Regions from separate parts of the Amycolatopsis sp. NPDC043887 genome, predicted to be linked through region 3. Evidence: predicted binding sites of a transcription regulator. Region 3 holds the regulator's gene; each other region holds the start of a gene.
The links. The regulator HspR, encoded in region 3, represses chaperone genes until heat shock. The targets are predictions, from matches to a motif close to ANNTTGAGTNNNNNNNACTCAANNT.
Positions count from the first base shown of each region.

Region 1: the regulator HspR is predicted to act here: its motif matches at 4,083-4,107, upstream of lon (endopeptidase La).
Region 2: the regulator HspR is predicted to act here: its motif matches at 1,976-2,000, upstream of AC069H_RS14575 (adenylate cyclase).

Region 1 covers NZ_JBWKEB010000009.1:307,352-317,760, reverse strand. Annotated here, with positions in the region: gene AC069H_RS25405 (alkaline phosphatase PhoX) at 1-801, opposite strand, end outside; gene AC069H_RS25400 (helix-turn-helix domain-containing protein) at 798-1,301, opposite strand; gene AC069H_RS25395 (hypothetical protein) at 1,298-1,498, opposite strand; gene lon (endopeptidase La) at 1,664-4,066, opposite strand; gene AC069H_RS25385 (SAM-dependent methyltransferase) at 4,234-5,082, opposite strand; gene AC069H_RS25380 (GNAT family N-acetyltransferase) at 5,101-6,039, opposite strand; gene AC069H_RS25375 (putative bifunctional diguanylate cyclase/phosphodiesterase) at 6,320-8,935, shown strand; tRNA gene AC069H_RS25370 (tRNA-Thr) at 9,015-9,087, shown strand; tRNA gene AC069H_RS25365 (tRNA-Met) at 9,137-9,209, shown strand; gene rpmG (50S ribosomal protein L33) at 9,255-9,419, shown strand; gene AC069H_RS25355 (MaoC family dehydratase N-terminal domain-containing protein) at 9,508-9,957, shown strand; gene AC069H_RS25350 (MaoC family dehydratase) at 9,954-10,358, shown strand.
Region 2 covers NZ_JBWKEB010000005.1:30,207-40,615, forward strand. Annotated here, with positions in the region: gene AC069H_RS14565 (adenylosuccinate synthetase) at 1-33, opposite strand, end outside; gene AC069H_RS14570 (hypothetical protein) at 30-1,004, opposite strand; gene AC069H_RS14575 (adenylate cyclase) at 1,007-1,975, opposite strand; gene AC069H_RS14580 (hypothetical protein) at 2,078-3,019, shown strand; gene AC069H_RS14585 (hypothetical protein) at 3,400-3,780, opposite strand; gene AC069H_RS14590 (hypothetical protein) at 3,804-4,313, opposite strand; gene AC069H_RS14595 (hypothetical protein) at 4,621-4,854, shown strand; gene clsA (cardiolipin synthase ClsA) at 4,892-5,527, shown strand; gene gcvH (glycine cleavage system protein GcvH) at 5,591-5,974, shown strand; gene garA (glycogen accumulation regulator GarA) at 6,100-6,567, shown strand; gene ftsR (transcriptional regulator FtsR) at 6,564-7,325, shown strand; gene AC069H_RS14620 (bifunctional nuclease family protein) at 7,545-8,018, shown strand; gene AC069H_RS14625 (TetR/AcrR family transcriptional regulator) at 8,361-8,975, opposite strand; gene AC069H_RS14630 (MerR family transcriptional regulator) at 9,273-9,854, shown strand; glycine riboswitch at 9,901-10,002, shown strand; gene gcvP (aminomethyl-transferring glycine dehydrogenase) at 10,173-10,409, shown strand, end outside.
Region 3 covers NZ_JBWKEB010000001.1:185,291-195,699, reverse strand. Annotated here, with positions in the region: gene AC069H_RS01000 (alpha/beta fold hydrolase) at 1-280, shown strand, start outside; gene dnaK (molecular chaperone DnaK) at 636-2,507, shown strand; gene grpE (nucleotide exchange factor GrpE) at 2,504-3,274, shown strand; gene dnaJ (molecular chaperone DnaJ) at 3,308-4,483, shown strand; gene AC069H_RS00980 (heat shock protein transcriptional repressor HspR) at 4,489-4,917, shown strand; gene AC069H_RS00975 (DUF305 domain-containing protein) at 5,055-5,663, opposite strand; gene AC069H_RS00970 (lytic polysaccharide monooxygenase) at 5,648-6,400, opposite strand; gene AC069H_RS00965 (globin domain-containing protein) at 6,561-7,661, opposite strand; gene AC069H_RS00960 (globin domain-containing protein) at 8,119-9,324, opposite strand; gene AC069H_RS00955 (MarR family winged helix-turn-helix transcriptional regulator) at 9,595-10,059, shown strand; gene AC069H_RS00950 (MFS transporter) at 10,135-10,409, shown strand, end outside.

The DNA of each region.
Region 1 (10,409 bases), on a different contig from region 3:
GGTGAACCACGCGGTGTCGTTGGCGTAGTGCAGGCCTTCGCCGCCGGAGAACCGCTTCGCACCGGACACCTGGTTGCGGGTGGCGGTGGGAGAGCCGTCGGGGTCGGGCACGTTCGCCCAGGTGAAGCTGCCGGAGGTCGCCGTGCCCGCCTTCAGCACCTGCAGCGTTCCGGCGGAGAGGTTGCCCCAGGTCGTCGGGACGAAGCGGTAAAAGCAGCCGTCCGAGGTGTCCTCGGTCAGGTAGACGACCTTGCGCACCGGGTCGGCCGCCGCGGCTTCGTGCTTGAACTTCCCCATCGCGGGCCGCTGGACGGCGGCCGTGGCCGGACCGTTCGGCTGGCACTCGTAGACGAACCCGAGGTCGATCTCCTCACAGGAAAGCCAGGTGTTCCAAGGAGTCTTGCCGCCCGCGCAGTTCTGGCGCGTATTCGCCAGGATGCGATGGGCGCCGGTGATGTTTCCGCTCGCGTCGAATTTGACCGCGCTCGCCCCGCCGCCGGGCGTGATCTCCGAATTCGACACGTAGATCCAGCCGCTGCCGTCGGCGAACACCGCGCCGCCGTCCGGGGCGCTGTGCCAGGTGTACCCGGTGTTCGCGACCTTCTGGCCGGACCTCGCGATGACGCGGCTGGTGAATCCCGCCGGCAGCTGGATCCCGTTCGCGTCGGCCGCCTGGAGCGCGCCGTACGGGCTGGGTCCGTTCTGGGCGGGCGCGGCGAGGGCCGCCCCCGAGAGCCTGTTTCCGAACGCCGTGACACCGGCGCCGACCACGGCCGCGCGCAGGAAATTCCGTCGCTTCACTCATGCCTCCGAGACATCCGCTGATGTGGTGGTGCGGGAAGGAGCGGGTCGGAGAGTACGGGCGGAAGGGGACTTCCAGGTGAATTCGCGGCATATTCACCGCGAGAAGGGAACTTTCGTAGGGAACCCTCGCTCAGCACAATTTCCCGGGCTTTGCGGAGTCCCGGCGCGTCGGCCCCGCCGCGCTGTTCCGCGACGGCCAAGGCGAGCAGTATCCGATCGATCGGTGCGCATCCGCCATTGCGGTGGTGACGACGTCCGATCAGGTGACGCCAGTCGGCGAGATACTCGTCGATTCCCGGCTCTCCGGGCACTGCCCGGAGCAGTGCGCGCACCAGCACCCTCATCTGGTTTTCGTTGCCTGGCAAGGTGTTCCGGGCCAGCGTGTCGGCCAAGGTGCTGCGGGACCAGCCGGTCGCGGCGGCCAGCGCGCGGATGCTGAGGCCGCTTCGGTCGCGAAGTTCACGCAGTCGCGCCATGAACTCCGATTCGGTGTTCATCGGCGTGCCCTGGCGGGCGCGGGGTGACGGAGAACGGCGCCGAACAGGGCGATGGCGATGCCCGCGGCGATCGAGGCACTGGTGCCGGCGAAGGTCAGTGCCGCGGTGAAACCGGTGAGAATGCTCAGACAGACGATCTGACCGGCCGAAACGCACCTGCGCCTCGGCCGCAACGGGGAAAGAATTCCTTGACTCATGACCTTGCCCTCTCAAGGATCACGCACCCCGGCTGGGTGGCACGCAATACACGTTATCAAAACGTGATAGGGAGTTTAAGGTGAGGCAATGTCCGGGTTCGTCCGGATCTCGGAAAGCCGAAAGCCCCGGATCCTTGGGGGATCCGGGGCTTCGGCCTCGCGCTGTTACGCCGCTTGGGCGACCGGAGCCGTCGCCGGGGCCAGCGCGATGTCCAGCACGTCGCGGACGTTCGCCACGGCGTGGACGTCCAGCTGTGCCAGCACTTCGGCCGGGACATCGTCCAGATCAGGTTCGTTGCGCTGCGGGATGATCACCGTCTTCATCCCCGCCCGGTGCGCGGCCAGCAGCTTCTGCTTGACCCCGCCGATCGGCAGCACGCGCCCGGTCAGCGACACCTCACCGGTCATCGCGACGTCCGACTTCACGACCCGGCCCGAAAGCAGGGACGCCAGCGCGGTCGTCATCGTGATGCCGGCGCTCGGCCCGTCCTTGGGCACCGCGCCCGCGGGGACGTGCACGTGGATGCCGCGGTCCTTCAGGTCGCCGACCGGCAGTTCCAGCTCGGCGCCGCGCGAGCGCAGGTACGACAACGCGATCTGCACCGACTCCTTCATCACGTCACCCAGCTGACCGGTCAGCGACAGCCCGGTCGAGCCCGACTCCGGATCCGCCAGCGACGCCTCGATGTAGAGGACGTCACCGCCGGCGCCGGTCACGGCCAGCCCGGTCGCCACGCCCGGGGTCGACGTTCGCTGTGTCGACGCGGGCAGCGAGGACTCCGGCAGGTGCCGAGGACGGCCGAGGTAGGTCTCGAGCCCGTCGGCGTCGATCGTGAGCGGCAGCTCGACCTCGTCGAGGGCGACCTTGGTCGCCACCTTCCGCAGCACCTTCGCGATGGTCCGGTTCGCGTTGCGCACCCCGGCTTCCCGCGTGTACTCGGCGGCGATGCGGCTGAACGCGCCGTCGGTCAGCGTGACGTCGTCCTTGCCGAGGCCGGCGCGCTCCAGCTCGCGGGGGAGCAGGTGGTCGCGGGCGATGGTCACCTTCTCGTGCTCGGTGTAGCCGTCGAGGGTGACCAGCTCCATCCGGTCCAGCAACGGGCCGGGGATGGTCTCGAGCGCGTTCGCCGTCGCCAGGAACACGACGTCGGACAGGTCGAGCTCGACCTCGAGGTAGTGGTCGCGGAAGGTGTGGTTCTGCTCCGGGTCCAGCACTTCCAGCAACGCGGCCGTCGGGTCGCCGCGGTAGTCGGCGCCGACCTTGTCGATCTCGTCGAGCAGCACGACCGGGTTCATCGAGCCCGCTTCCTTGATGGCGCGGACGATCCGGCCGGGCAGCGCGCCGACGTAGGTGCGGCGGTGACCGCGGATCTCGGCCTCGTCGCGGATGCCGCCGAGCGCGACCCGGACGAACTTGCGGCCCATCGCCTTCGCCACGGACTCGCCGAGCGACGTCTTGCCGACCCCGGGAGGACCGGCGAGCGCCAGCACCGCGCCCGAACGACGGCCGCCGACCGGGCCGAGTCCGGACTCCGCGCGACGTTTGCGCACGGCCAGGTACTCGATGATGCGTTCCTTCACGTCGTCGAGACCGGCGTGGTCGGCGTCGAGGATGTCGCGCGCCGCCGCGATGTCGTGGACGTCGGTGGTGCGCTCGTTCCACGGCAGTTCGAGGACGGTGTCCAGCCACGTGCGGATCCAGCCGCCCTCGGGGGACTGGTCGGAGGTCCGCTCCAGTTTGTCCACTTCGGACAGTGCGGCCTTCTTGACCGCGTCCGGCAGCTCGGCGGCCTCGACGCGGGCGCGGTAGTCGTCGTCGTTGGCGGTGCCGTCGAGTTCGCCCAGCTCCTTGCGGATCGCTTCGAGCTGGCGGCGCAGCAGGAACTCCTTCTGCTGCTTCTCCATGCCCTCCTGGACGTCCTTGCGGATGGTGTCGGTCACCTCGAGCTCGGCCAGCTGCTCGCGGCTCCATTCGAGGGCCTTCTCCAGTCGCGTGGAGACATCGAGCGTGGTCAGCAGTTCGAGCTTCTGCTCGGTCTTGAGGTAGGACGAGTTGCCTGCCAGGTCGGCGACCGCGGACGGGTCTTCGACCTCCTGGACGGCGTCGATCATCTGCCAGCCGCCGCGCTGCTGGAGGATCGCGATGACGACGGACTTGTACTCGGACGCGAGTTTCGCGGCGTTGTCGTCGGTGGTCTCGGTGGCGACCTCGGCGTGCACCCAGCGGGCGGCGCCGGGTCCGTCGGCGATGCGGCCGACGACGGCGCGGCGGGTGCCGCGCAGCAACACCGCGGTCTTGCCGCCGGGCACGCGCCCGATGCGCTCGACGGTCGCGATGGTGCCGAGTTCGGCGTACTCGCCGTGGACGCGGGGGACGATCAGCACTTCGGCCTTCGTGGCGGCGCTGGACCGGATCCCCGGGAAGGAAGCCTGGGCAGGCGTGTTGGCCTGGGCGGACTCCACCGCGGCGCGCGTCTCCGTGTCGGCGAGGTCGAGCGGGACGATCATGCCCGGCAGCACGACGTCGTCATCGAGCGGGAGGACGGGCAGGAGGCGGTTGTCGGTCATCTGTGCACTCCTCGGTTAGTTGAGTCTGCCTAGCTCAACTCTCCGATCGACCCGTTTGTTTCCTTTTCGCGTTCGCCGTCAGCGATCACCCAATCCTCCGACCTCTAATGCCCAACGCGTCGCGTTTAGCGGGCTAAACGCGACGCGTTGGGCTCAGAGGTCGGATGTCAGGGGTGGACGGAGACTCCGCACCAGGCGAACGGCCGGGCGCCTTCTTCGTCCCGCCGCAGCTCCCGCACCGGCCGCCAGTCGGGCAGGTGGACGACGCCGGGCTCCAGCAACGGCCAATCCCCGAAGAGCGGCTCGATCTCTTCGCGATCCCGCATCCACACGGGGTTGCTCGTCTTCCGGTACTGCTCGACCATCCAGTGGAGCCCGTCCGCGTCCTCGCCCGTCTGGCCGCCGAAGCTCATGTGCGACAGCCCCAGCCAGCTACCCGGCGCCAGCGCGTTCCGGTAGGTCGCGACCAGCGCGGGCGGATCGTCGTGCGGCCCGGCGAAATGCAGGACGGCCATCATCATCAGGCACACCGGCTGGTCGAAATCGATCAGCCGCAGGGTCTCCGGATGACGCAGGACGTCCTTCGGCCGCCGCATGTCCGCCTGGACGATCCCGGCCCAGCCGGTCGCCTCGTGCCGTTCGAGGATCAGCTCCGCGTGCGCCACCGCCACCGGCTCGTAGTCGACGTACACCACCTTCGCGGTGTCGCCCGGCTCCAGCTCCTCCTGGACGATCTCGTGCACGTTCCCGGCGGTCGGGACACCGGAACCCAGGTCGATGAACTGCCGGATCCCCGCGTTCAGCGCCGCGCGCACGACACGGTTCATGAACTCGCGGTTGTGCCGCGCGCCCGGTTTGACCCACCGCCACTGCTTTTCCAGCGCGCGGGCGAACTCGCGGTCGACCGCCCAGTTGTGGGTCCCGCCGAGGAACCAGTCGTAGATCCTCGCCGCGGACGGCTTTTCGGTGTCGACCCCGGTCGGCGCCACCGGGGCCGCGTCATCGTCCCTCTTCACGAAATGAGCCTATCGGGATCAGGGCACCGCGGGTCGGCGCTGCCAGTACGTCCAGAGCGGCCGGTAGCCCTGCGCGTACCAGAACGGCGTCGATCGTGGGTTGGCCAACGCGTGGTGCAGCAGCACGGCTTCGGTGCCGCATTCGTCGAAGACCTGGTGCGCGTGCGCGGCGAGCGCCGTCCCCACCCCGCTCGATCGCGCGGGTTCGGCCACCGCCAGGGACGACAGGTAGCCGACCCGGTCGGCCGCGACCCGGCCGCCGATCCACGCCGTCTCACCGGGGAACTGCACCCGAACCATGCCCAGCGGACGTCCGTACAGCTCGGCGATCCACAATGTCGGATTTTCCCGGCCCAGATGTTTCGACAGGTCCGTGGTGATCGTTTCCTCCGCGCCCTCGCGCAAAGTGACAGAACCGAACTGCGCGTCATAACGCTGCAATTCCAGTTCGAGTCCGACGGCGGTTTCGAGATCATCCGCTTCGGCGGGCCGGATGTGCACTCCGGGAGTGGCGGGCGGCCCCGTCACGGCGAGCCGGTCGGCAGGGCGGACCGCGATCACCAGCACCGGCGCGAAGCCGCGGCGCAGCAATTCGGCCGAGCCGGGGGAGTCCCGGCTGGGCCGCACCACGGTCGCCGCGGTCTCGACATCCCCAGGTGGGGCGACGGTCTTCAAATGTTCATCCCATCGGGTGAGTAATGCGTCAAGGGCAGCTTCCGGGCGAGGGCCGGTGAGCCGCGCTTCGAGGCGATGCTCGACGAGCGCCCGCCACGGAGAGTCAACAGAATCGGGGCGGGCCTCGGTCCGTACCGACAATCCGGCGGCCGCCGAGTCGCCTGCTGTCGCGGAGAGTGACACGGAGCCCTCGACAGGCTCCAGTGCAGGCATTTCGGGGAGCAGGGCGTCCACGGTGGCGAGCCGCTCGGCGTGCCCGGCGGCGATGGCATGGCTATTCATAGGGCTATTCAAGCCCCTACTGATGGGTCCGCCGGGAACTTCACGAGATTGGCCGGGGCGTGGCGCCAGGTGACTTCCGGTAGTCGGAAGGAACGCGAATAACGCTCCCATTTCACCCCTTGGTCCACGCAGGTCAGCGGGACGCGCCCATTGTTAACCCTGGGGTGATCTCATACTGTCTCGAATGGGACTCGGGTACGCCCTCCGGGGTACTGTATTGCCCTCGTCCCCGAGGTCGCGGTAGGACAAGGCCGGTTGGGCAGCCGGGAAGGAAGGTCGGATGCCGGACACGAACGGCAGGCCCGGGAGCGCCGCACAGGCGCCGGCGGGCAAGGGAGGCGCCGTTACGGAGGCTCGTACCGACGAGCGACGGTTCCGCGTCTACACCTTCGCGGTACTCACCATGGGCATCGCCGCCGCGGCCGCGGTCAGCCTCTGGCTGGACTTCGAGGCTTCGGACGACCTGTTGTGGATCGGGCCGATCCTCGCGCTCGCGTTCCTCCTCGCCGAACAGCTCGGCATCAACGTCGACGTCCGCAGCGGTATCTCGTGGACGATCTCGTTCACCGAGATCCCGCTGGTCATCGGCTTCTTCGTCGCTCCCTTCGAAGTCGTGCTCGCCGCCCACCTCGCGGCGGGCATCGGGACATTGCTGGCCCGCAAGGTCGCGGGCCGCGTGCTCTACAACGCCGGCGCCTTCCTGCTGGAGATCACCGGCGCGTTCGCCGTGGCAGGGCTGGTGAAACAGGCCTCCGGCGCCCACGACATGACCTGGATCGCCGCGCTGGCGGGCACTCTGACCGCGCCGCTGGTCAGCACGCTGCTCGCGCTCGCCGCCGTCCGCGTGCTGCGCCGCCGCATGCGGGTCAGCACCGCGATCCGCTTGACCGGCCGCATCCTCGTCGTCGGCTTCGTCAACGCTTCGGTCGGCCTTTCCGGATATTTGGTCATTTCCGGGACGCCGAAGGCCTGGCCGCTCGTGCTGGCGGTGTTCCTCGGGCTCACCGCTTTGTACTGGGCGTACTCCGACCTGCTCCGCGAGCAGCGCGACATGGAAGCGCTGTCCGACGTCAGCCTGATGGTCGCGCGATCCGGTCAACAGGCCGCCGCGCGGCCCGCCGGGCGAGCCGACGAACTCGTCGGCGGTGTCGACGTCCGCGAATGGGCGACCATCGCCGAACGCATCAAGGACCAGCTCGCCGCCGGCCGGGTCGTGCTCAGGCTCCGGCTGGAACCGAAGGACACCATGCGGATGGTCGTCGCGGGCGACGAACTGCCGCCCGTCGACCCGGCCGCCGACGACCCGCTGCTGCGCCTGCCCGGCGCGCACGTCCGGCACTTCCGGATCACCGAAGCCAATCCCGACGTCCGCTCCGCGTTGCTCGACCGTGGCGCGCAGGAGGCGCTGGTCGTCCCGTTGCGCAGCGCGAACCAGCTCCTCGGCGTCGTCGAAGCGCACGACAGGCTGTCCCGCTGGCGCGGGTTCGGCAAGTACGACGTCCAGCTGCTCGGCACGATGGCCAGCCACCTCGCGACGTCGCTGGACAACCGGCGCCTGCTCGCGACCCTGCGCCACGACGCCTACCACGATCCGCTGACCGGCTTGCTCAACCGGCCGGGCTTCCGCCAGGTCGCCAAGGAACCGTTGCGGGAACAGGCCAACGCGGTCGTGCTCCGGATCGACCTCGACGTCTTCTCCACCGTCAGCGACGCCCTCGGCTACGTCTGGGCCGACCGGATGGTCATCGCCGCGGGCCGCCGGATCCGCGACGCGCTCGGCCCCGACGTCCCGCTCGCCAGGCTCGAAGGCGCGTCCTTCGCGGCGCTCCTTGTCGGCTGCGCGCCGGAACGCGCCCAGGCCTCCGCGGAACTGCTGCGCGCGGAACTCGTCGCCCCGTATCCGGTGGACCGGCTTTCCGTCGAAGCCAACGCGATGATCGGCTACGCCACTTCGTCGGCGGAAGACGACGAACAGGTCGACGTCGACGGGCTCCTGCAACGCGCCGACGTCGCCGTCCGCGCGACCAAGGGCGGCGAAGAGGTCCGTGGCTACATGGCCAGCATGGGCCAGATCTTCATGCGCCGGTTCCAAATGGTCACGCAGTTCCGGCAGTCGCTGGAAGAAGGCCAGCTGAGCGTCCACTACCAGCCGAAGATCACCTTGCCGAACCGGCAGATCCAAGGCGTCGAGGCGCTCGTGCGCTGGGTGCATCCGGAGTTCGGCAGGCTCGGCCCCGACGAGTTCGTCCCGGCGATCGAAGCGGCCGGCCTCATCGGCGTCCTGACGTCGTTCGTGCTCGAAGAGTCGTTGAAGCGCGTGCGCAAGTGGCTCGACGAAGGTCTGCGCATCTCCGCCGCGGTGAACCTGTCGGTCCGGAACCTGGCCGACGAGGACTTCCCGACGAAGGTCGCGCGCGAACTCGACCGTTTCGGCATCCCGCCCGAGCTGCTCACCTTCGAGCTGACCGAGTCCGGTGTGATGTCCGACCCGCAGAAGGCACTGCCGATCCTGCGGGAGCTGCACTCCCTGGGCATCGTGCTCGCCGTCGACGACTTCGGCACCGGCTACTCGTCCCTGGCGTACCTGCGGCAGCTCCCGGTCGACCAGGTCAAGATCGACAAGAGCTTCGTCCTCGGCATGGGCACCGACCTCGGCGACCTCGCCGTCGTGCGCTCCATCGTCGAACTGGGCCATTCGCTCGGCCTCACGGTCGTGGCGGAGGGTGTCGAGGAAGACGTCGCGCGGGATCAGCTCGAGGCGATGGGGTGTGACGTGGCGCAGGGCTACCTCATCTCGCGGCCGCTGCCGGAGGACCGCCTGGAGGCGTGGCTGCAGGCCCGCACGGCACGCTCGCCGGGGCGGCACTCCGAGACCGTCCTGACCCTGCTGACCTGAGGTTTTGCGGTAAGGGGACCCCCCTGAAATCGGGGTCCTCCGAAGTTGGTAATCTTTCCAAGTCCTCGCGAGAGGCAAGGCCCCTTTAGCTCAGTCGGCAGAGCGTCTCCATGGTAAGGAGAAGGTCTACGGTTCGATTCCGTAAAGGGGCTCGCGACCTCAGCCGCGTCACGTAAGCGTGTCGCGGCCAGGTTCATGTAAGGCGGTGTAGCTCAGCTGGCAGAGCAAGCGGCTCATAATCGCTGTGTCGCCGGTTCAAGTCCGGCCACCGCTACGCGGTAATCCTGGGTATCCCAGGCCTAGTAGAGAAGGAAATGCTGTGGCTGCCACTGACGTGCGACCGAAGATCACGCTCGCGTGTGAGGAGTGCAAGCACCGCAACTACATCACCAAGAAGAACCGGCGCAACAACCCGGATCGCCTGGAGATGAAGAAGTTCTGCCCGAACTGCGGTACGCACCGGACTCACAAAGAGACCCGCTGAGCGTCTAGCGGTTCTACCTGTCTTACCCGAAGCCGTCCTGGTCACCAGGGCGGCTTCGGGTATTTTTCGGGTTCGGTAGCCTGCTCGGGTGGCCTTGGACCAGTCGTTCACCGGGCGGGTGTACCCGCCGACCAGTACCTATGAAGTGAGTCGCGAGAAGATCCGGGAGTTCGCCGACGCGCTCGGCGACGCGAACCCGCTCTACCGCGACACCGAAGCGGCGAAGGCGGCCGGCTACCCCGACGTCATCGCCCCGCCGACGTTCCTGACGATCATCAACCTCGCCTCGATCAACGCGATCGTCTCGGACCCCGAGCTGGGGCTCGACTATTCGCGAATGGTCCACGGCGACCAGCGGTTCACCTACACGCGGCCGGTGCACGCGGGCGACGTCCTGTCGCTCACCACGTACATCGACAACATCATGACCCGCGCCGGGAACGACTTCATCAACCTGCGCGCCGAGATCTCCGGCGCCGACGGTGGCCCGATCGCCACCACGAACGCCCAGCTCGTGGTCCGGGGGGAGGACGCGTGAGCACGTTCACCGTCGGGGAAGAACTGACACCGCTGACGATCGACGTCACCCGGGAGCAGCTGGTGCGCTACGCCGGCGCGTCGCTGGACTTCAACCCCATCCACTGGAACGAGGCCTTCGCCAAGGAGGTCGGCCTGCCCGACGTCATCGCGCACGGGATGCTCACCATGGCGCTCGGGGCGCGGCTCGTCACCGACTGGCTCGGCGACCCCGGCCGCCTCGTCGACTACTTCGCGCGCTTCACGCGGCCCGTGGTCGTGCCGAACGACGGCGCGGCGACGATCGAGTTCACCGGGAAGGTCGCCGTGGTCAACGACGACGGCACCGCCCGCGTCGACATCACCGCCAAGTTCGAGGGCAAGGCCGTTCTGGGCAAGGCCCAAGCGGTCGTCCGCGCCTGACCTCAAGTGGAGCAAGGGACCTTTGCTATCACTCGCTTAGCGTGCCTAAGT
Region 2 (10,409 bases), on a different contig from region 3:
GACCACCACCACGTGACCGTCCAGGCGACTCATCGCAGCACCACGTCGCTCGGCCCCTCGGCCTCGGGCACCGCCGACGTGACGACCGTCTTGGTGCCCAGCTTCGCCAACGCCTTGCCGACCGCCTTGCTTTCGGCGACCGAGCCGACGTCCGCGAGATCGGCGAGCGCACGGTCGACGTCGACGACCCGCTCTTCCAGCCCGATGGTGGCCGCGATCAGTTCGCACACCGCGCCGGGATCGTCGAGCTTCAGGAAGTTCTGGCCGAGCAGGCCGCTCCAGTGTTCGCCGATCTCCGGGTCGTTGTAGTACGACGACTGGTTCGGCAGCACGAAGAAGACGTGCCACTTACGGGAAAGCTCCCGGTACACCGAAGCCGGGTCGATGTCCTCCCGCACGTCGTCCCCGATCACCCGGCGGATGTGGCGCGCCTCCAGCGCGGGTTTGTTCAGCTCGTCGCCGATGATGAACAGATAGCCCTTGCGGCCGCGGTTCTGCCACGCGTCGGTCACGACGTGCCGGGCCATGAAGTAGGCGGCCAGTTCGTAGGACTCGCTCTTCTGCCCGCCGCCACCGCCTTCGAGGAAGATCGTGCGCAGCTGCTCGTCCATCCGGTTGTCCGATTCGAACTGCCCGACCTGCAGCGGGACCCGGTCGCTGTCGGCGTCACCGATCGCGCCGAACATCACCTGCGGGTCGGCCAGGTAGCCCCGGCGCTTCAGCAGGCCGTGCAGTTTGCCGAGCTTGCCCTGCATGACCCGCGGCACCCGGCGCATCGAGCCGGTGACGTCGAACAGCACCGCGATCGGCGTCGAATCGGTGTGGTCGGCCGAATCCCGGCATTCCCGGACGGCGTTCAGCGGGTCGAGCGCGGGCGCGACCTTCCAGTCTTTCGCGGGCTTGGAGCGCAGATCGGCGGTGTAGCCGAAGTCGTCCTCGCCCTTGGCCCGCCGGAAAGTCTTCGCGGCGGCGTAGGCGTTGTCGTCCCAGTGTCCGTGTCCCATGGTCAGGCTCCTGTCTCGGGGATGGTGAAGGGGCGGAAGGCGCGGGGGCCGTACAGGTCGTCGAGCAGCGCGTCGTACTCGTCGAGCAGGTCGGCGGCGTCGGGTCGTTGTGCCGGGGCTTCCTGTGTGCACCAGGTCGCGAATTCGCGTTGGCGGGTTTCGTGCGGTGCCAGGAGTTCCAGCATCATGCGGTGGAGCATGTGGACGTCGGTGGCCACGGTCACCGGTAGTCCTTTGTGGACTTCCGGCGGGTAGTCGACGGACTTGTCCGCCGCCAGCGGGAGCACACCGTCTTCGACGGCGAAGGACCAGCCGACGACGACGATGCCGTGCTGTCCGGGATGGACGAGCACGTTGTCCGCGGTGAGGTGGCCGTGGACGACACCCGCCCGGTGCGCGCCCGCCACGGCACGCAGGAGGCGGCGGTGCATCCACGCGTAGTCGCGGCCGTCGAGCCCGCCGGGGAAGGCTTTCCCGATATCGGCGAGGGTGACGAAACCGTCGACGAGCGGATCGAGGACGCTGAACGCGCGGTCACCTCTGGCCACCGGACCGGAAGTGTCCAGCAGCCGCGGGTAGTAGGGGCGCAGCCACCGGTGCCGTTCGGTGAAGCCGTCGAGCGCGCGCAACGCGTCCCATTCGGCGTGGATCAGCGGATTGAGCGCCGGGTCGCGGACGAGTTTCACCAGGTGTGGCCCGGTGGTCCGGTACGTCGTCGCGACACTGCCCACCGCGTGCGGCGCGGTGAGGGCGTACGCCGACGTCGCCGTGGTGACCGTCTGGCGCCTGGCGCGTTTCCAACTGTCGTGAAGGCGGTTGAGGGTGGCGGCGGCACGGTGGGCGCGCTCGTCGCCGGGGTTGCGGTCGGGGTGGAGCGCGGCCGCCAGTTCGCGGTAGCGATGGCGGGCGAACAGAGCGGCCGCGTCGACCGCGTTCTCGACCGCCTTCACGGCGTCTTCCCTGGTGAGCATAGTTTGAGTCTAGACGACTCTTACTTCGGATCGCAAGGGGTGGGTACAAATCCCGTGCCGTGCGGCGGCCTCGGCCTATAGGCTGGGCGAGCCGGACAGGGGGTGTTGGTGGTCTTCCTCGAACTGGATCGGAAAGACGGGCAGCGCACGAACGCGATGATCATCGCGTTCGTGATCGGGATCGTCTGGGGTTCAGTCGCGGCCTTCGCCGGACGATGGGCCGTCGAAGGATTGGCCGGCACCTACGATGTGCGCGCGGTGATCTCCGAAACGAACTCCACGACCACCGAAGGACAGCACGGCCCGCGTACCTCCTACGAGGTTCTGGCGATCACCGAAGACGGCCGCGCGATCGAAGTGCCGACAAGAGACGCGTTCGGCCTCGCTGATCCGGTGGTCGCCCGGCTTTCGTCGGTGACGGACCGGGTTCTGTCCGTGCGCGGGGCCGCCGACGTCGTGGAAGCCCACCATCCGTGGGAGAAGATCACGGCGATGTCCCTCGGCTGGGCGCTCCTGGCGCTCGCGGCCATCGTGCTGGTCAGAGTGGCGAGACCGGGGATCGCGTGGAAGTCCCTGCCGTTCCTGGCCGGGCTGGCCTTCGCCGCGTTAGTGGTCCTGACGCCGGTCGGCTTCGGCGGGAAGGCCTACCGTGAGGCGGCCGACCCCGTCCCGAATCTCTGGGAACACCGTCGCGACTTATGGGGACCGCCGCCGGTGTTCGCCCGTGGGCAGACCGCCGTATCCGGGGAGGCGGTCGTGCGGGTGCTCGACAGCAGGACCGGGCCGCCCGAGGGAGCCGAGGCGTGGTTGAGCGGATTCCACGTCCTCACCTTGCGGATCGAGGCGTCCCGCCTCGGCGACACGCCGCTGGAACTGTCGGCCGACGAACACGGTGAGCCGGAGCGGGTCAAGGACTGCGCGGGCGCTCCCGGCGCTTTCGGCGGCACCACGGGTCTCGTCTGTTTCGTGGTCCCGCCCGGATATCGGCCCGAGTACCTTCTCGTCGGCAAACTCGAACACGAAGTCCTGCTGAGGCTCCAGTGAACGACGAAAGGACTCGTGTGTCGGAAAAGGCGCGGAAACCCGGAGGCCTTTCCCAGGTACGCGAGCAGCCACAGCGGCCGCGGGTGAAGGACCCTTCCCTCGGCTGAGCCGAGGAAACTCGACCTTCATGTACCTCAGACGGAAACCGGCGCCGGTACCGCGCCCATCGACACACCTTCGAGTTCGTGAAGGGTGACGATCTGTCCGGTTTCGGCCTCGCCTTGCGCGACCTTCTCTCCGGCGGCAAGCAGGGCGGCACGGCCCTGGTGGGCAAAACCGCCGACTGCGGCAAGGTGACGTGTCGCGGGACGGCGGGTTCTCGAAACCAGGACAGAGGTTCGAGGCCTGCACCATGTACGGCCAACTGGGGCGACTGAGGCTCAGGAGCGGGTCGCTTCGATCTGGCGCTCGTCTTCGGTCGAACAACTCGTCACCGGATCGTTCGGCCCGCTCCCGCACGTCCAAGCCCCGACCACCACGGGGCCGGGCCCTTGCGGTGACGCCGCCTCGGCGGGCGTCAGCTTGGCGAAGTAGTCCGTGAGCACCTGCGTCGCTTCGGCGCACTCGGCCTTCCCGCGCACGACGACCTTGTTCTTCGCGCCCTGGAACCCGGTGACCTCGCCACACGGCGTACCGGCCAGGACCTGGTCGGCCGTGGGGGCGGGGGAGGGCGGCGGCGCGGCCGCGGGAGCGGGATCGGCGCCGCAACCGCTCAGCAGGACGACGGCGAACGCGGCGGGGAGCACGGCGAGGCTCTTCATGGGCCCTTCTTCTCGAGGATGGTTCATTCGACGGGGACGACGGCGGCGAACACGTTCTGTTCGCCCTTGCTGCAACTGGTGCCGCCTTGCGCGGCGGGAGCGCCGGAGACGCACAGCCAGCCGTCCACGGTCTCGCTGACCGGTTCGTCCGAGCCCGCGGACTGCCGTCCGGCGATCCTCTGGTGGAACGAACCGACTATCCCGGTCGCGTCCGCGCACGAGACCCCGGGGCCGTTGAGCACCTGGAGGGTCAGCCCGCTGGCCGCGGTGACCGTGCCGCACGAACCCTGAACCGGTTCAGCGGGTTTCGGCTGGGAAGTGGGAGGCGGGGCGGCGGAGGGACTCGGCGGGGTCCGCGACGGGATCGGCGGCACCGGCACGCTGGACACCACTGTGGGGAGTGAGGGCGGCGAGACCGACATCGAGGTGACAGGCGGTGGCGGATCTTCGCCCGAACAGGCGGCGAGCGTTCCGGTGACGGCGCAGGCCGCGAACAGGCGCCGCCACGTTCCCGTGGTGGTCGAGACGCGCAAGGCGATCCTTTCGTCGGCCGGTCGTGGCCGGCCCATTCTGACCCGGCCGGGCCCGATGCCGTGGCATTGAGCCACGTTCGATTCGCGGGAGGCTATCGCGACCCCGCCGCCGCGGTACGCGAGGACCGCCCACTGACTGTCCATTGTGGACGATTAACATGCCGTTCACAGCGCGACAACATCCTGCTGTCGTCGCGAACCGATCGGACGAATCCATGCCGGATCCGTTAACGCGCGGACCCGTCCTGCCGAAAACAAAGGTAGCGCTCCGGCGTGTCCCAGTCCCCGTCACGAAACCGTGAGAGTGATGAAGACCGACGAACAGACCGACCCCGCGTCACCCCAGGCCGCCGCGCCGGCGAGCGCGGAGCTGCCACCGACGGCGCCGTGCACCGTCGTCTGGTGTAGTGGCCGCCCGTACGTCCTCGAGACCTCCGCCGGCCACAACCGCTGGATGGGCACCGACCACCGAGGCAGGCCCGTGGCGCTGACCAGCGCGGACCTGCAACGCCGCGGCTGGACCCACACCCGGGCCAGCTGACGGGGGAGGACCTGCCGCCGCTGGATAGGCTGAGCGGGTGAGTACGCCCCCCGAACCGAGCGTGACCAGCGAAGAGCCTTCCCTGCTGCGGCAGGCCCTGAACGTTCCCAACATGCTTTCGATCCTCCGGCTCGCCGGGGTGCCGGTCTTCCTGTGGCTGCTCCTCGGCCCGAAGGAGGACGGCTGGGCGCTCGCGCTGCTCGTGTTCAGCGCGCTCACCGACTGGCTCGACGGCAAACTCGCCCGCTGGCTCAACCAGATGTCGCGGCTCGGCCAGCTGCTCGACCCCGCCGCCGACCGGCTCTACATCCTCGCGACCCTCATCGCCTTCCTGATCCGCGACATCATCCCGTGGTGGCTGGTGGTTCCGCTGGTCGTCCGCGAGGCGGTACTGGGCGTCTGCGTGTTGCTGCTCCGGCACCGCGGCTTCGCCCCGCCGGAGGTCACCTACATCGGCAAGGGCGCCACTTTCGTGCTGATGTACGCCTTCCCGTTCCTGCTGCTCACCCAGGGCGGTTCCGACATCGCCGCGATCGCCAGGCCGATCGGCTACGCCTTCACGGCGTGGGGTGCGGTCCTGTACGTCTATTCGGGCGTGCTGTACGTCGTCCAGACCGCACGGGCGCTACGACCGGCCGGACCCGTCGAGTTGCGGGAGGCGCCGGGCGCGTGACCCGGCGGGATGCGAAACTGCGCGCGTCGGTTTCGAGCGAGGGCGTCAGAAAGGGGAGCGGCGTTGTCCACTCCAGAAGAACTGCGGTACACCGAGGAACACGAGTGGGTCTCCGTGCGCGACGGAGGGCTCGTGCGCGTGGGCATCACGGAGTACGCCCAGGACCAGCTCGGTGACGTGGTGTTCGTCGAACTGCCCGAGGTCGGCAAGCAGGTCGGTTCGGGCGACGCGTTCGGCGAGGTCGAGTCGACCAAGAGCGTTTCGGAGCTGTTCGCCCCGCTCGACGGCGAGGTGGTCGCGGTCAACGACGCGGTGACCGAGTCGCCCGAGCTGATCAACAGCGACCCCTACGGCGAGGGCTGGCTGATCGAGCTCCGGCTCGACGACGCGAGCTCGGTGGAATCCCTGCTGGAGGCCGAGGCGTACCAGGCCCTGATCAAGGAATAGCCGCAGGCCGCGGCCCTTCGGGAAGAGTAGGGGGAGCCGCGGGCCGGAGATTCGATCAGGCACGGTACGTTTGACCTCCACACGTTCTTGAGTAGTGGCAACACACATGCGTTAGGAGAGCTCAGGTGAGCACGAACGACGGGCCCGGCGTTCCCCCGGAGCAGTCTCCGGAGCGGACTTCTGTCTTCCGGGCCGACTTCCTGGCCGACGTCGAAGGCACTGAGGCTCCTCCGGCTGCCGAGGCCCCCGTCCAGGGTGTGGACGCGCTGCCCGCGGGTTCCGCGCTGCTGGTCGTCAAGCGGGGTCCGAACGCGGGCTCGCGCTTCCTGCTGGACCGCGACACCACCAGCGCGGGACGGCACCCGGACAGCGACATCTTCCTCGACGACGTGACGGTCTCCCGGCGGCACGCCGAGTTCCGCCGTGAGGGTGGCGAGTTCGTCGTCATCGACGTCGGCAGCCTCAACGGCACCTACGTCAACCGCGAGCCGGTCGACCAGGCCGTCCTCGCCGGTGGCGACGAGGTGCAGATCGGCAAGTTCCGCCTGGTCTTCCTGACCGGCCCGGGTCACGGGGGCCAGGGGGCACGGTGACGGCGGCCGGGCGGCCTGATCGGGACGCGTCGCAGCGCGATGGGTTGAGCATCGGAGCCGTGCTGGCACAGCTGCGCGGCGACTTTCCCGATGTCACCATCTCCAAGATCCGGTTCCTCGAGGCGGAGGGTCTGGTCCAGCCGGGCCGGACCCCGTCGGGGTACCGGCAGTTCGCTCCGGCGGACGTGGAGCGGTTGCGGTTCGTCCTTTCCGCCCAGCGGGATCACTACCTCCCGCTGAAGGTCATCAAGGAACAGTTGGACGCGGCGGATCAGGGCGCCGCGCCCTCGGCGGCGATGCCGCGGCCGCCGCGGAAACTCGTGTCACTCGACGCCCCCGGGGAGAACGGCGGACTGCCGTCCCCGGGGGACTTCGAGACCGACCGCGAGATCAGGCTGACCGAGGAAGATCTGCTCCGCCAGGCCGGCATCGACGCCGCCACCCTGGCTGAGCTGCGGCAATACGGTCTCGTCCGCCCCGGGGCGGCGGGGTTCTTCGACCCGGACGCGGTGCTCGTGGCGAAGACCGTGAAGGCGATGACCGAATTCGGTATAGAGCCGAGACATCTGCGTGCCTTCCGGGCCGCGGCCGACCGCGAGGTCGGCCTGCTGGAGCAGATCGTGACCCCGGTGTATCGGCATCGTGACGAGGACGCCCAGGCGAGGGGTGACGAGGTCGTCCGGGAGCTGGCCGCCTTGACCGTGGCGTTGCACACGCTCTTGGTGAAGGCCGGAATACGGGCTGTCACGGGCGGTTGAACGGCTTCGGGGGCCGGGAGCGGTTGTGCGGTCACTTGTCAATGCCTGAATGTTCGGCACCCTATGCCGTACCGTGAGAGTCGGGTTTGCCACGGGCGAACCGAGAATGTCGGAGACAGCGAGCACAGCGCTCGGAAGACGGGTAGCGTCGGGACTACCGTCGCTTGGTCGTCGAGACAAGCGTTGCAGCCCGTGCGCACGAGAGGGAGGCGAAGCCCGATGAGCGAGATGCGCGTCGTCGGCGTGCGGGTGGAGCTACCCGCGAATCAGCCGATCTTGTTGCTGCGGGAAACCGAAGGCGAGCGTTACCTGCCGATCTGGATCGGCTCGGTCGAGGCCACCGCCATCGCCTTGGAGCAGCAGGGAGTCCGCCCGGCCCGTCCGCTCACCCATGACCTGCTGAAGGAGGTCATCGGAGCGTTGGGCCGTGAGCTGGAACAGGTCGTCATCACCGATCTGAAGGAAGGCACGTTCTTCGCGGAACTGGTCTTCGACGGGGACATCCGGGTTTCGGCGCGGCCGAGCGATTCGGTGGCGCTGGCGCTGCGGGTGGGAGTGCCCATCCACGCCGTGGACGCGGTGCTGGAGGAAGCGGGTCTCATCATCCCCGACGAGCAGGAGGACGAGGTCGAGAAGTTCCGCGAGTTCCTCGACTCGGTCTCGCCGGAGGACTTCCGCGGCGCCGACACCTGATCACATCCTGGGATTCCGCGCGAAGGGGCGGTGCCGGTGGCGCCGCCCTTCTTCGTGCGTGCGTTTAGTCCTCTGAATGCGTGGCGCGGCGGCCGGCCGCGCCTCAAGTACGTGAAGGACCCCTTTCCTCGGCTGAGCCGAAGAAAGGGGTCCTTCACGCGCGGTTGCTGTGACTGTTGGTGCACCTGGGGCCAACGTCCGGTCACGGCGACCGTGAGGGCCTCCTTCACTACCTTCAGGGTAGGCAAGGAGGCCTTCACGGACTTCTCCGATCGGGGCGAGCCGACCTCAGGCGGACCGAAAGGTGCCCTTCGCCTCGCACTCGCGACTCACGCGACCCAGTCAGGCGGCGGTCGCCTTGACGAACAGGTCCGCCAGTTCCCGCCCGTACCGCTCCAGGTCCAGTTTCGGATCCGCCGCGAACTTCGCCGCGACACCGTCGATGGCCTGCGCGATCGACAGCGCCATCACGTCCGGCGCGAACTCGCCGAAAGCGCCTTCCTGCTGCCCCTGCCGGAGCTGACGTTCGAGCCTGCCGGTCCGGAACTCCTCGACCAGCGGTGCCGACATGAACCAGCCCTCGGCGTCCGAGCCGCTCGAGCCCATCTCGACCATGACCCGCACCAGTTCCGGGTACGAGCCCAGGAACGCGATCTCCGACTCGATGTAGCCGCGCAGCAGCCCGGCCCGGTCGGTCGTGCCCTGGATCCGCTCCTCGAGGAACTTGTCCTTCATCCCGGTCGCGGTGGTGACCACGGCCTGCATCAGGCCTGCCTTGTTGGTGAAGTGGTACGAGATGATCCGGGTGCTGGACAGCCCGGCCCGCTCCTTGATCTTCGCGAACGACGTCTTGTGGTAGCCGAGGTCGGAGATCGTCGCGATCGTGGCTCCGATGATCTGGGCCCGCCTGGCCGCCTCGGCGACCGACAGCCCCAGCTCCGCCTGGACCTCTTGCATGGCGCTCTGAGTGGAGGGAGTTACTTGCATGAGTAAAAAATAACACGGCTGAGTAAAAGTGGCAACCATGCGGCCGAATGGGGGACTGTGCTCGACAAGCCTCAAGAAGAGCTTGAGGTGGCCCGCGCGTCGCGTTGACCGCTTTGCCGGACGCGCTTACCGTCAATGAAGGTGAATCGCCAAGGTGTGATTCGGATGTCTGGGGCATTCGTCTTGACGAGGAACTCCGGTGCGGACTCACGTGGGTCCGCGCGGCTTTGTTCGCCGGCCGCCAGGTCGGGCGAGGGGAGGCATGGCGTGGTCGAGGCTGGTAGCCCTCAAGAGCCGCTCGTTCCGGTCGCTGACGGCGAGCAGGGCGAGCTGTTCCCCGACTCTTCCCTCCCGGACGAACTCGTCGGCTACCGAGGCCCCGCCGCCTGTCAGATCGCCGGGATCACCTACCGGCAGCTCGACTACTGGGCCCGCACGAAGCTGGTCGCGCCGAGCATCCGCACGGCGCACGGCTCCGGTTCGCAGCGGCTCTACTCGTTCAAGGACATCCTCGTCCTGAAGGTCGTCAAGCGGCTGCTGGACACCGGTGTCTCCCTGCAGAACATCCGCGTCGCCGTCGACCACCTGCGTCTGCGCGGCGTCCGTGACCTCGCCAAGGTCACCCTGTTCTCCGACGGCACCACCGTCTACGAGTGCACCTCGCCCGAAGAGATCGTCGATTTACTCCAGGGTGGGCAAGGTGTCTTCGGGATCGCGGTCAGCGGCGCGATGCAGGAGATCAGCGGCACCATCCACGAGTTCCCGGCCGAGCGGGCCGACGGCGGCGTGATCGAAACGGTCACGCCGGACGAGCTCACACAGCGCCGTAACGCACGTCGCACCGGCTGATCATGAAGCCGTGCGGGCGGCAGGGTAGGCTCACTTCCGCGGTCGACGAATCCGCGCGGGAGAGACCGAGCCGATAACCGTTGAGCTCGGCGCCGAAGGAGCAAGTCCTCCCCGGAACCTCTCAGGCACCCTGGACCGCGCGGAAGAGACGCCTCTGGAAAGTGGTTCGCCAGGTCACAGCCTGGCGGCCCCGCCGACGGTGCAAGCCCGGCTCAACACTCGGGCGAAACTCTCAGGCGCCCCCTCGGGGGTACGGACAGAGTGGGGAGGGCCAGGACAATCGTCCCGGCCCCACCCCCGCGTCTTGGGAGGTCCCCGATGGAGCCCGTATCACTGGCCGCTCTCGAATCCGGGACCCCCTTCGCGGACCGGCACATCGGTCCCGGCGCCGAGGAGCTCGCGCGCATCCTCGACGTCGTCGGCGTCGCTTCCCTGGACGAGCTCGCCGAGCGGGCCGTCCCCGCGTCGCTGCGGGAGTCCGCGACACCGCCGGATCTGCCGCCGCCCGCCACCGAGACCGGCGCGCTCGCCGAACTCCGCGCGCTGGCCGCGCGC
Region 3 (10,409 bases):
CCCCGCGTTCTGGCCGGACCTCGCGAAGGCGATCGAGGCCGCGACGGCGGGGAACGCGGACGGACTGCTGCCGTACTCCCAGCTCGACCCGTCCTACGGCGCGTATCGCGCGATCGGCTGTCACGACTTCGGCTCGCCGTTCACCTCCTACGCCGACATGCGGGCGATGCAGGGACTGGTGAAAACCTTCTCGCCGCACGGCTGGCGGTATTCGGAGTTCTGGGACATGGCGAGCGGGTGCGCGGGCTGGCCCGTGCCTTCGGCAGGTGACCGAGCTTGAGGTGGCCGGAAGCCCTTGATCTTTTGGAGTCGCGCGTTTCGGCCGTCAGGCCCCGTGATCGGGATGGCAGGGCGCCTTCGACGGGAGGTGACGTGCATGCGGTGTGCGCCCTGGCAGCGCGAGCGCGGTCGCGCGATAGAGAACACTGCGAGCGGCGTCACACCCGCTCCGGGCACGGTCTGCCGGTAGTCCGGGAACAAGACGATCGTGCCGCACGTTGAGCCGGATACAAGGTTGAGTGAGGGTGACTCAAGTCCGGCTTGACGGAAGCCCCACCATCCCGATACAACTTGCGTTGAGCCCACTCAAGGTGGGTCGAAACGTGCAGGTCACGAACTAGCAGGAGGATCACACCATGGCGCGAGCGGTCGGCATCGACCTCGGCACGACCAACTCGGTCGTCGCTGTCCTTGAGGGCGGCGAGCCGACGGTCATCGCCAACTCGGAAGGTTCCCGCACCACCCCGTCCATCGTCGCCTTCGCCAAGAACGGCGAAGTGCTGACCGGCCAGCCGGCGAAGAACCAGGCCGTGACGAACGTCGACCGGACCATCCGGTCGGTCAAGCGGCACATCGGTACCGACTGGAAGACCGAGATCGACGGCAAGGCCTACACCTCGCAGGAGATCAGCGCCCGCGTGCTGATGAAGCTCAAGCGCGACGCCGAGGCGTACCTGGGCGAGACCATCACCGACGCGGTCATCACCGTCCCCGCCTACTTCGAGGACGCGCAGCGGCAGGCCACCAAGGAGGCCGGGCAGATCGCCGGCCTGAACGTGCTCCGCATCGTCAACGAGCCCACCGCGGCGGCGCTGGCGTACGGCCTCGACAAGGGCGAGAAGGAACAGACCATCCTGGTCTTCGACCTCGGTGGCGGTACGTTCGACGTCTCGCTGCTGGAGATCGGCGAGGGTGTCGTCGAGGTCCGCGCGACCTCCGGTGACAACCACCTCGGCGGTGACGACTGGGACGAGCGCATCGTCACCTGGCTGGTCGACAAGTTCAAGTCGTCCAACGGCATCGACCTCACCAAGGACAAGATGGCGCTCCAGCGCATCCGTGAGGCCGCCGAGAAGGCGAAGATCGAGCTCTCCAGCTCGAACTCGGCCAGCATCAACCTGCCGTACATCACGGTGGACGCGGACAAGAACCCGCTGTTCCTCGACGAGCAGCTCTCCCGCGCCGAGTTCCAGAAGATCACCTCGGACCTGCTCGAGCGCACCCGCAAGCCGTTCAACAACGTCATCCGTGACGCGGGTGTCGCCGTCGGCGACATCGACCACGTCGTGCTCGTGGGTGGTTCCACCCGCATGCCCGCCGTGTCCGAGCTGGTCAAGGAGCTGACCGGCGGCCGCGAGCCGAACAAGGGCGTCAACCCGGACGAGGTCGTCGCCGTCGGCGCGGCGCTGCAGGCCGGTGTACTCAAGGGCGAGGTCAAGGACGTCCTCCTGCTCGACGTGACCCCGCTTTCGCTGGGCATCGAGACCAAGGGCGGCGTGTTCACCAAGCTCATCGAGCGCAACACCACGATCCCGACCAAGCGTTCGGAGATCTTCTCCACCGCGGACGACAACCAGCCCTCGGTGCAGATCCAGGTGTTCCAGGGTGAGCGCGAGATCGCGGCGCACAACAAGAAGCTCGGCATGTTCGAGCTGACCGGTCTCCCGCCCGCCCCGCGTGGCGTGCCGCAGATCGAGGTCACCTTCGACATCGACGCCAACGGCATCGTGCACGTCCTCGCGAAGGACCTCGGCACGAACAAGGAGCAGTCGATGACGATCACCGGTGGCTCCGCGCTGCCGAAGGACGACATCGAGCGCATGGTCAAGGACGCCGAGGCGCACGCAGAGGAGGACAAGCAGCGCCGCGAGGAGGCGGAGACCCGCAACCAGGCGGAGACGCTGGTCTACCAGACCGAGAAGTTCGTCAAGGACAACGAGGACAAGCTGCCCGACGAGCTCAAGGGCAAGGTGAAGTCCGCGATCGACGAGGCCAACGAGGCGCTCAAGGGCACCGACTCGGCGAAGATCCGCGAGTCCATCGAGAAGCTGAACACGGCTTCCCAGGAGCTGGGCACCGCGCTCTACGCCAACGCCACCCCGGGCGCCGAAGGTGCCGCCGGTGATGGTGCCGCCGGTGCGGCGGGCGCGGGTGCCGGTTCGCAGGCCAAGGCGGACGACGTCGTCGACGCCGAGATCGTCGAAGAGGACGAGAAGGACAAGAAGTGACCGGACGCTACGACGAAACCGAGGGCCGGGGCCCGGACGAACCGGTGGTCGTGCGGGACCGTAGGCGGATCGATCCGCTGACCGGTGAGGTCCGCTCGGCCGCCCCGGCGACCGAGCCCAAGGATGGTCCGAAGCACGCCGCTCCGACCGAAGAGCCGGCTGTCCCGACGGAGCCGGAGCCCGCCGCACACGCGGGCCCCGGCCTCGGGGAGTCCATTGTGGACGACTCGGTGTCGGTGGCCACCGGACTGGAGAAGGAGCTGGCGGAACGCACCGCCGACCTCCAGCGTCTTCAGGCGGAGTACGCCAACTACCGCAAGCGCGTCGACCGTGACCGCGAGCAGGTCGTCTCCGGCGCGAAGGCGTCGGTCGTCAACGATCTGCTCCCGCTGCTCGACGACCTCGAGCGCGCGGAGCAGCACGGCGATCTGACGGGCGCCTTCAAGGCGGTCGGCGAGAAGCTGGTCGGCAGCCTGCAGCGGTCGGGCCTCGAGCCGTTCGGCGCCGAGGGCGAGCCCTTCGACCCGAGCGTCCACGAGGCGGTCCAGCACAGCACGTCGCCGGACGTCACCGGGCCGACGGTCACCACGGTCATGCGCCGCGGATACCGCTTCGGCGAACGCGTGCTGCGCGCGGCGCTGGTCGGGGTCACCGACCACGAGCCGGGCGCGGCTCCCGCGCCGTCGGCGCAGGGCGCCCCGGTGGACCCGCCCGTCGGTGGCGAGCTGCCGCTCGAGGGCGAACTTTTCGATGAGAACAACCGCTGATCGGCGATACGGCGTGAAAGGAGGAGACGTTCGGTGAGTGCACGGGAATGGATCGGTAAGGACTTCTACCGTGAGCTGGGCGTCTCCTCCGACGCCACCGCGGACGAGATCAAGAAGGCCTATCGCAAGCTGGCCAAGGAGAACCACCCCGACGCCAACGCGGGCAACGCGGAGGCCGAGAAGAAGTTCAAGGCGGTCTCCGAGGCGTACGGCGTTCTTTCCGACACGTCCAAGCGCAAGGAGTACGACGAGGCTCGGCGCCTCTTCGGCTCCGGCGGTCCCGGCGGCTTCGGCTTCCCGGGGGCCGGCGGTGGCGGCGGCGGTTTCGACGTCGGCGACATCTTCGGCCAGGCGGGTCAGCAGCAGGGCGGCTTCGGCGGTCTCGGCGACATCCTCGGCGGGCTCTTCGGCCGTCGCGGCGGCGCGGCCGGTGCCACGGCGAACCGGCCGCAGCGCGGCGCGGACGTGGAGACCGACGTCCGGATCGATTTCGCCGAGGCGGTCAAGGGCGCGACCCTGCCACTGCGGCTGTCGAGCCCGGCGACCTGTTCCACCTGCGGCGGCAACGGCGCGAAGCCGGGGACTTCCCCGAGGACGTGCGCGACCTGCCAGGGCAGCGGGCTGGTCAGCCGGAGCCAGGGCGCGTTCGCGTTCTCGGAGCCGTGCCGTGACTGCCGCGGCCGCGGCACGATCATCGACGACCCCTGCCCGGAATGCGCGGGCGAGGGCATCAGCACCCGCACCCGCACGCTGACCGTGCGGATCCCGCCGGGCGTCGCCGACGACCAGCGGATCCGGCTGGCAGGCCAGGGTGAACCGGGCCGTGGCGGCGCGCAGCCGGGCGATCTGTACGTCCGCGTGCACGTCGCTCCGCACGCGGTGTTCGGGCGCAAGGACCTCGACCTGACGATCACCGTGCCGGTGTCCTTCACGGAGCTGGCCCTCGGCGGCACGATCACCGTGCCGACGCTCGAGGGCAAGGTCTCGCTGAAGGTGCCGCAGGGCACAGCGAGCGGTCGCGTGCTCCGGGTGCGCGGCAAGGGAATCGCGAAACGCGACGGCTCGCAGGGCGATCTGCTGGTCACCCTGCAGGCGGCCATCCCGGCCAAATTGGACGACAAGGCCCGTGAAGCGCTGGAGGCCTACGCGGAGGCCATGGCAGATCACGATCCGCGACCGGAGATCACCGAACTTCTCGAAGGCAGGTGAGCACGATGTTCGGCGGGCTGCCGCACGGTGCGGACGAGGACACCCCGGTGTTCGTCATTTCGGTGGCGGCGCAGCTTTCCGGCCTGCACGCGCAGACCCTGCGGTCCTACGACCGCCAGGGTCTCGTGTCGCCGGGCCGGACCTCCGGCGGTGGACGGCGTTACTCGATGCGGGACATCGCGTTGCTGCGCGAAGTGCAGCGACTGTCCCAAGAGGACGGTGTCAACCTCGCGGGCATCAAGCGGATCATCGAGCTGGAGAACCAGGTCGACGCGCTCCGCGCGCGAATCGCCGAACTGACCGAAGAGCTCACGGCGGCGTACGTCGCCGCCGAACAGACGGCCGCGGCCGTGCACGCCTCCTACCGCAAGGATCTCGTTCCCTTGCGGCAGCAGACGGCGCTCGTGGTCTGGAAGCCCAGAAAACGCAATTAGTCCTCTGAATGCTCCGGGTCACCTTTGAGGTACCTGCTGCGGGTGGGGTCCGGAACGCCACCTTGGCAAGGCGGAGGTGGTGGAGCCTGAGCCCAGCGCGCGTGTCGCCTTACCCCGCATTCAGAGGACTAAATGCGTTATTGGCCGGGCACCAGGGTCCGGATCTGCTGGACCTCGCCGGTGCGCGAGTCCATGATCCGCTGGGCCAGCGCCTTCGCCTCCGGGTTCTTGCCGTCCTTCAGCTCGGTCCTCGCCAGCGCGACCCCGTTGTGCTGGTGCGCGACGAAGATGTCGGCGAAGTCGAGGCCGAACTCCGCACCATCCTTTTTGGACAGTGCTTCGAGGAGGCCCTTGTCGGTGAGTCCGTCGCCACCGTGATGGTGGTGCGCGTGCGGATCCGCCGAACCCGTCTCGGGTTTGCCCCAGGCCTTCAGCCAGTTCCGCATGTCGGTGGTCTCGGTCTGCTGCGTCGCCTCGATGGCGGCCGCGAGATTCGTCAGCTCCTGCTTCTGCCCCTGCTTGGCCTTCACCAGTTTGACGATCTCCACGCCCTGGTTGTTGTGGGCGATCATCATCTGCAGGAACATCACGTCGGCGTCGTTGTACGCCGCGGACGCCTCCGCCGACTGGGGGACCGGGGAGATCGGGGCGCCGGCGTTGGGCGGTGAGCCGTCGCCGCCCCCGCAGCCCGCGAGGGCCACGAGGCCGGCGACGAGAACGAGGGCCAGCTTCACTGCCGTGTCCACAGCGCGGGTGTGTTCGGCGGCTCCCAGCCTTGGATCGCCGTATGTGTCATCTGGCACCGGTAAGTGACGCCGCCGTAGGTCACCGTGTTGCCGACCGCGTAGGACGTCCCGGCCGCCCAGGTGCCGCCGGTGGGCGGGTTGGTGGTGCTGGTCGGCGGGTTCGACGTCGTGGGCGGGTTGCTGGTGGTCGGCGGGTTGCTCGTCGTGGGCGGATTGCCGCCGCCGATCTGCAGGTCGATGCAGCTGTAGAAGGCCATCGGCGTGTCCGCGATGTTCCAGATGGCGAGCACCTTCTGGCGGCCGCTGAAGCCGTTCAGGCTCACCGTGTGCGACGTCGGGTCCTTCGGCGCGGAGTTGTTCCCGCTGATGTCGGCGATCTTGGTGCCACCGATGTAGTACTCGTAGTTCGTGGTCCGGTGGTAGGCGGTGAACTTCCAGTTGAAGGTCACGCTGTTGCCGACCGACGCGGCGGGCCACGGCTTCGATTCGTCGTTGAGCTCGGCGAATCCGGGAACGCCGCCGTTGCAGCTGCGGAGCCCCTTGGGGCCTTCGACGCTCTGCGGTTCGTAGACGATGGCACCGCAGCCGGAAACCTTGCCTTGGGCGCAGTTCGCCTGGCGGCTGGGCGGGGACAGTACGTAGCCATGTGCGCTGGCCACCTGCGGGATGGCCACGATGGCGATCGGGGCGAGGATCGCACCGGCGGCGGCTGCCACGAGCTTGCGTTTGACGGTCATGCCGGCTCCTGGGGGATGGAACGACGGTGTTCCCGTGAGGGGGAGCAATGTGGTCTAGACCATAAATCCGCCGGTGACCGCGGTCAATGATTCACTGACCTACTGCTGCGTCAAGCCCAGGTGGAACAGCCGATCGGCCTAATACGAAGGACGCATCGGTTCAGTCCAGGGTGAAGGGGTCGTACTTGATCCGCTCCAGGTCGGTGCCCGCGGCGAGCAGTTTCGCGATCGTCGCCCGGATCATCGGCGGTGACCCGGCGACGTACACGTCGCGCTCCTTCCAAGCGCCGCGCTGGGTGACCGCCGTGGCCAGCGTGCCGCGGTCGCCACCGGCGATGGTGCCTTCCTCGGTCACCGGGGTTACCGTCAGCCAAGGGCAGGTGACGGTGAGCCCGCGGAGTTCGTCGAGTGCGTAGAGGTCTTCCGGACGGCGGCCGCCGAAGAACAGGTGCACCGGAGGGTTGTTCTTCCAGCGCGACATGTCGTCGAGCAGGGCGAGCAGCGGCGCGACGCCGGTGCCGCCGCCGATCATCAGCAGCGGACGTCTTTCCGTGTGGTTCACCGAAAGCGCGCCGAGCGACGGACCGAGGCGCCAGACGTCGCCGAACCGGGTGTGGTGGACGATCGCGCGCGAGACCCAGCCGCCGCGCACGGCGTGCACGTGGAACTCCATCGTTCCGTCTTGGTGCGGCGCGGTGGCGGGCGAGAAGTATCGCCACATGCGCGGCCGCTGCGGGACTTCGACGCTGACGTAGCCGCCGGCCCGATACGGGAGCGGCTGGTCGGTGCGCACCTTGACCACGGCGACGTCGCGGGAGGCGAGGCGGTGCTCGATGACGGTCGCCTTCCACCACGCGGGCCCGGTCTGCTTGCTCGCGGCCTCGCGCATGTGCTTCGAAATGACGCCGTACGCGGTGACCCAGGCGTCTTCCAGTTCCGGTGTCCAGTCGTCCTTCAGGAACCTTTTCAACGCGGCGATCAGCGCGACGCCGACGGCGTCGTAATGGCGGCCGACGACGTCGAACTTCCGGTGGTCACGGCCGAGCTGACCGAGGAACGTGGCCAGCTCGTCGGGCCGGTCCACCATCTGGACGACGTAGACGAGTGCGCGCAGCAAACGATTTCGCTGCGTGGCCATGTTGATCGGGAACAACGCCCTGACATCCGGCGAAACGGAGAAGAGCACGCCGTAGAAGTACTGGGACAGCTCCTCGGCCTTCGTTTCGACGGCGGCGAAACTCTCCCTGATGAGCTTGGCCATCGCGACGGTCTTGTCCGCCGACGGTGTTTCGATCAAGGGTGGAACGGGAATCGGTGAAGATCTCGACGGACTCGGTGGATGCTCGTACTTCACTGTTTCGGCAGTCATGGGTGAACGATTTTCTCCAGTTGGATCGGGCATATTCTCCAGACCCGATGTCATCGTGCTCGTGTTCCCCCGAGGGGTCCCGACTGTATGCCCGAACGTCGCGAAAGGATCCACGAATGGTTGTTTCCCGCTCGAACGGAGCAAACGATATACGCGCCGTCAACACCGTCTGGCACTAAGTAAAGGTGATCAAGCAGGCGGGATTTTCCTTGCTAACCAGTGTTTTTCGCCACTGGGGCCGGAAAGCGTGATCCGCCGATCGGGTGGGTTTTTCTCCGTGATTACCGGGTCACGTAACGGTATGCGTCCGGTGACTGATCCCCATTATGGAATCGCATTCGGACAGTGCCTAGTCGATGGTGAAGGGGTCGTACGCGATCTGGTCGAGCGCGCTGCCCGCGACCAGCATCCGGGACACCGTCGCGCGGATCATCGCGGGCGAGCCGGCGACGAGGATCCGGTGCCCCGGCCAGGATCCTTGCTGGGTAACGGCTTCCGCGAGCGTGCCCTGCACGCAGCCGGGGGCCTCTTCACCGTGTTCGACCACCGGCGTCACGGTGAGCCACGGGTTCGTGGCCGCGAGAGCGCGCAACTCGTCGAGGTCGTAAAGGTCCTCACGCGACGGTCCGCCGTAGAACAACTGGACCTTCGGGTTCTCGCCCCACTGCGCGAGGTCGTCCAGGATGGCGCGCAGCGGCGCGATGCCGGTGCCGCCGGCGATCATCAGGACGTCGCGGCCGTCGGTCCGGTCGATGGACAGCCTGCCGAGCGGCGGTCCCAGCCGCCAGACGTCGCCGGGCTGCGTGTGGCTGACGATGGCGCGCGACACCCAGCCGCCGTCGACGGCGCGCACGTGGAACTCGATGCCGCCGTCCTCGCGCGGCGCGTTCGCCGGCGACAGGTAGCGCCAGAGCCGTGGCCGTTGCGGTACTTCGACGCTCATGTACTGACCGGGCTGGTATGGCACCGGGAACTCGGGCTGGACGCGGACCAGGGCGAGATCCCAGGTGAGCCGCCGGTGTTCGAGCACGGTGGCCGACCACGACGCCGGGTTGACGTCGGCCGCGGCTGCCTCCTGCATCGCGCGGGCGACGATGGTGAACGCCTCCGCCCAGGCCCGTTCGACCTCCGGTGTCCAGTCCGGACCGAGGTGGTTCTTCAGCGAGGCGAGCAGCGCGGTGCCGACGGCCTCGTAATGCCGCGGGATGACGCCGAACTTGCGGTGGTCGCGGCCGAGCTGGGTCAGGAACGGCACGAGGTCGTCGGGCCGGTCGACCATCTGCACGATGTGGACCAGCGCGCGGACCAGCCTGCCGCGCTGGACCTCCATGTTGATCGGGAAGAAGTCGCGGGTCGCCGGCGCGAGGGTGAACAGCATCCCGTAGAAGAACTGGGATATCTCCGGGATGAAGGGCTCCGACTTCGCCCAGGTGTCCCGGATGAGGCGCACCATCGCGGTGACCGCGGGCGGGGCTTCGCGCGGCGCCGAGGACCGCGGGACCGGGCTGACCGCGTCGGCCGTCACGGGCTGGGAGTCGCTGATCGGGTAGCGCATGCCGGAAGACGGTTCCCCAGGTTCACGAACGAGGGTCCACTGGAGAAGAATTCACGGATCATTCACCTCTCCGGTCAGTGGCTGTCGGGCCGGTCGGCTGGTTCCGGCTCGCTCGCGAGACTAGCTGCCGAGAGCCCTTTTGCCCGCATCGTTGCTCCGGACGGGTGTACTCGAAACCGGTCGGCAGTGGGGGATCTCACGAGGTAAATAGTTGTCTTACGCAAGTGTCACCCAATAAAGTTGTACTGTACAAGTAGCCAGGAGGCACCGATGAGCTCCGCCGACGACGCCAGGGTCGAACTGATGCGTGAGTTGAAGGCCGCCTCCCAGCTGCAGCACGCCTGGATAATGCAGGCCTGGCAGGACGAACCCGGCCTGCATCCGGCGGCCGCGATGCTGCTGTCGGACCTGGCGAAGCACGGCGAGGCGCGCCCTTCGGAATTGGCAAAACGACGCTTTGTGGACCTTTCGGTCATAAGTCGTCAAATTTCCCAGCTGTCCGCGGCGGGGATGGTGGACCGCCGTCCCGCGCCCGAGGACGGCCGCGCGTCGATCATCAGCATCTCCGAGCGCGGGCGTGCGGAACTGGGGCGCAGGCGGGCCGGGTATCTGGAGTTCATGGAGCGCGCGCTCGGTGACTGGGACGACGAAAAGGTCCTCGAGCTGACCACGCGGCTGGCGGAGATGAACGCGGACGTCCGAGCGGCCCTGTCCGCCCGGACATGCGACGTTTGACGGCGGCCGTTCTTACCCACCGGTCTTGACTGAACGGACCTTTCGCGACGCCGTCACGCCGGTAGCGTCGAAGGTGTGCGAAGCAGGGTCGCGTTGCTGGTCGCGTTGGGTATCGACAACTTCGGCTCGGGACTCTTCCTTCCGCTGGGCCTCGTCTTCGTCATCCGCGTGGTGGGTTTGCCGCTCGCCCAGGCGGGAGGTGCGGTCACGCTCGGCGCGTTCGCCGGGCTGCTCGTTCCCGCGCTCGCCGGCCGCCTCGTCGACCTGATCGGCCCGCGGACGGTGATGATCTGTTCCCACGTTCTCCAGGCCGCCGGAGTAAGCGCTTTCCTGCTGGCCGACGGGTTCGC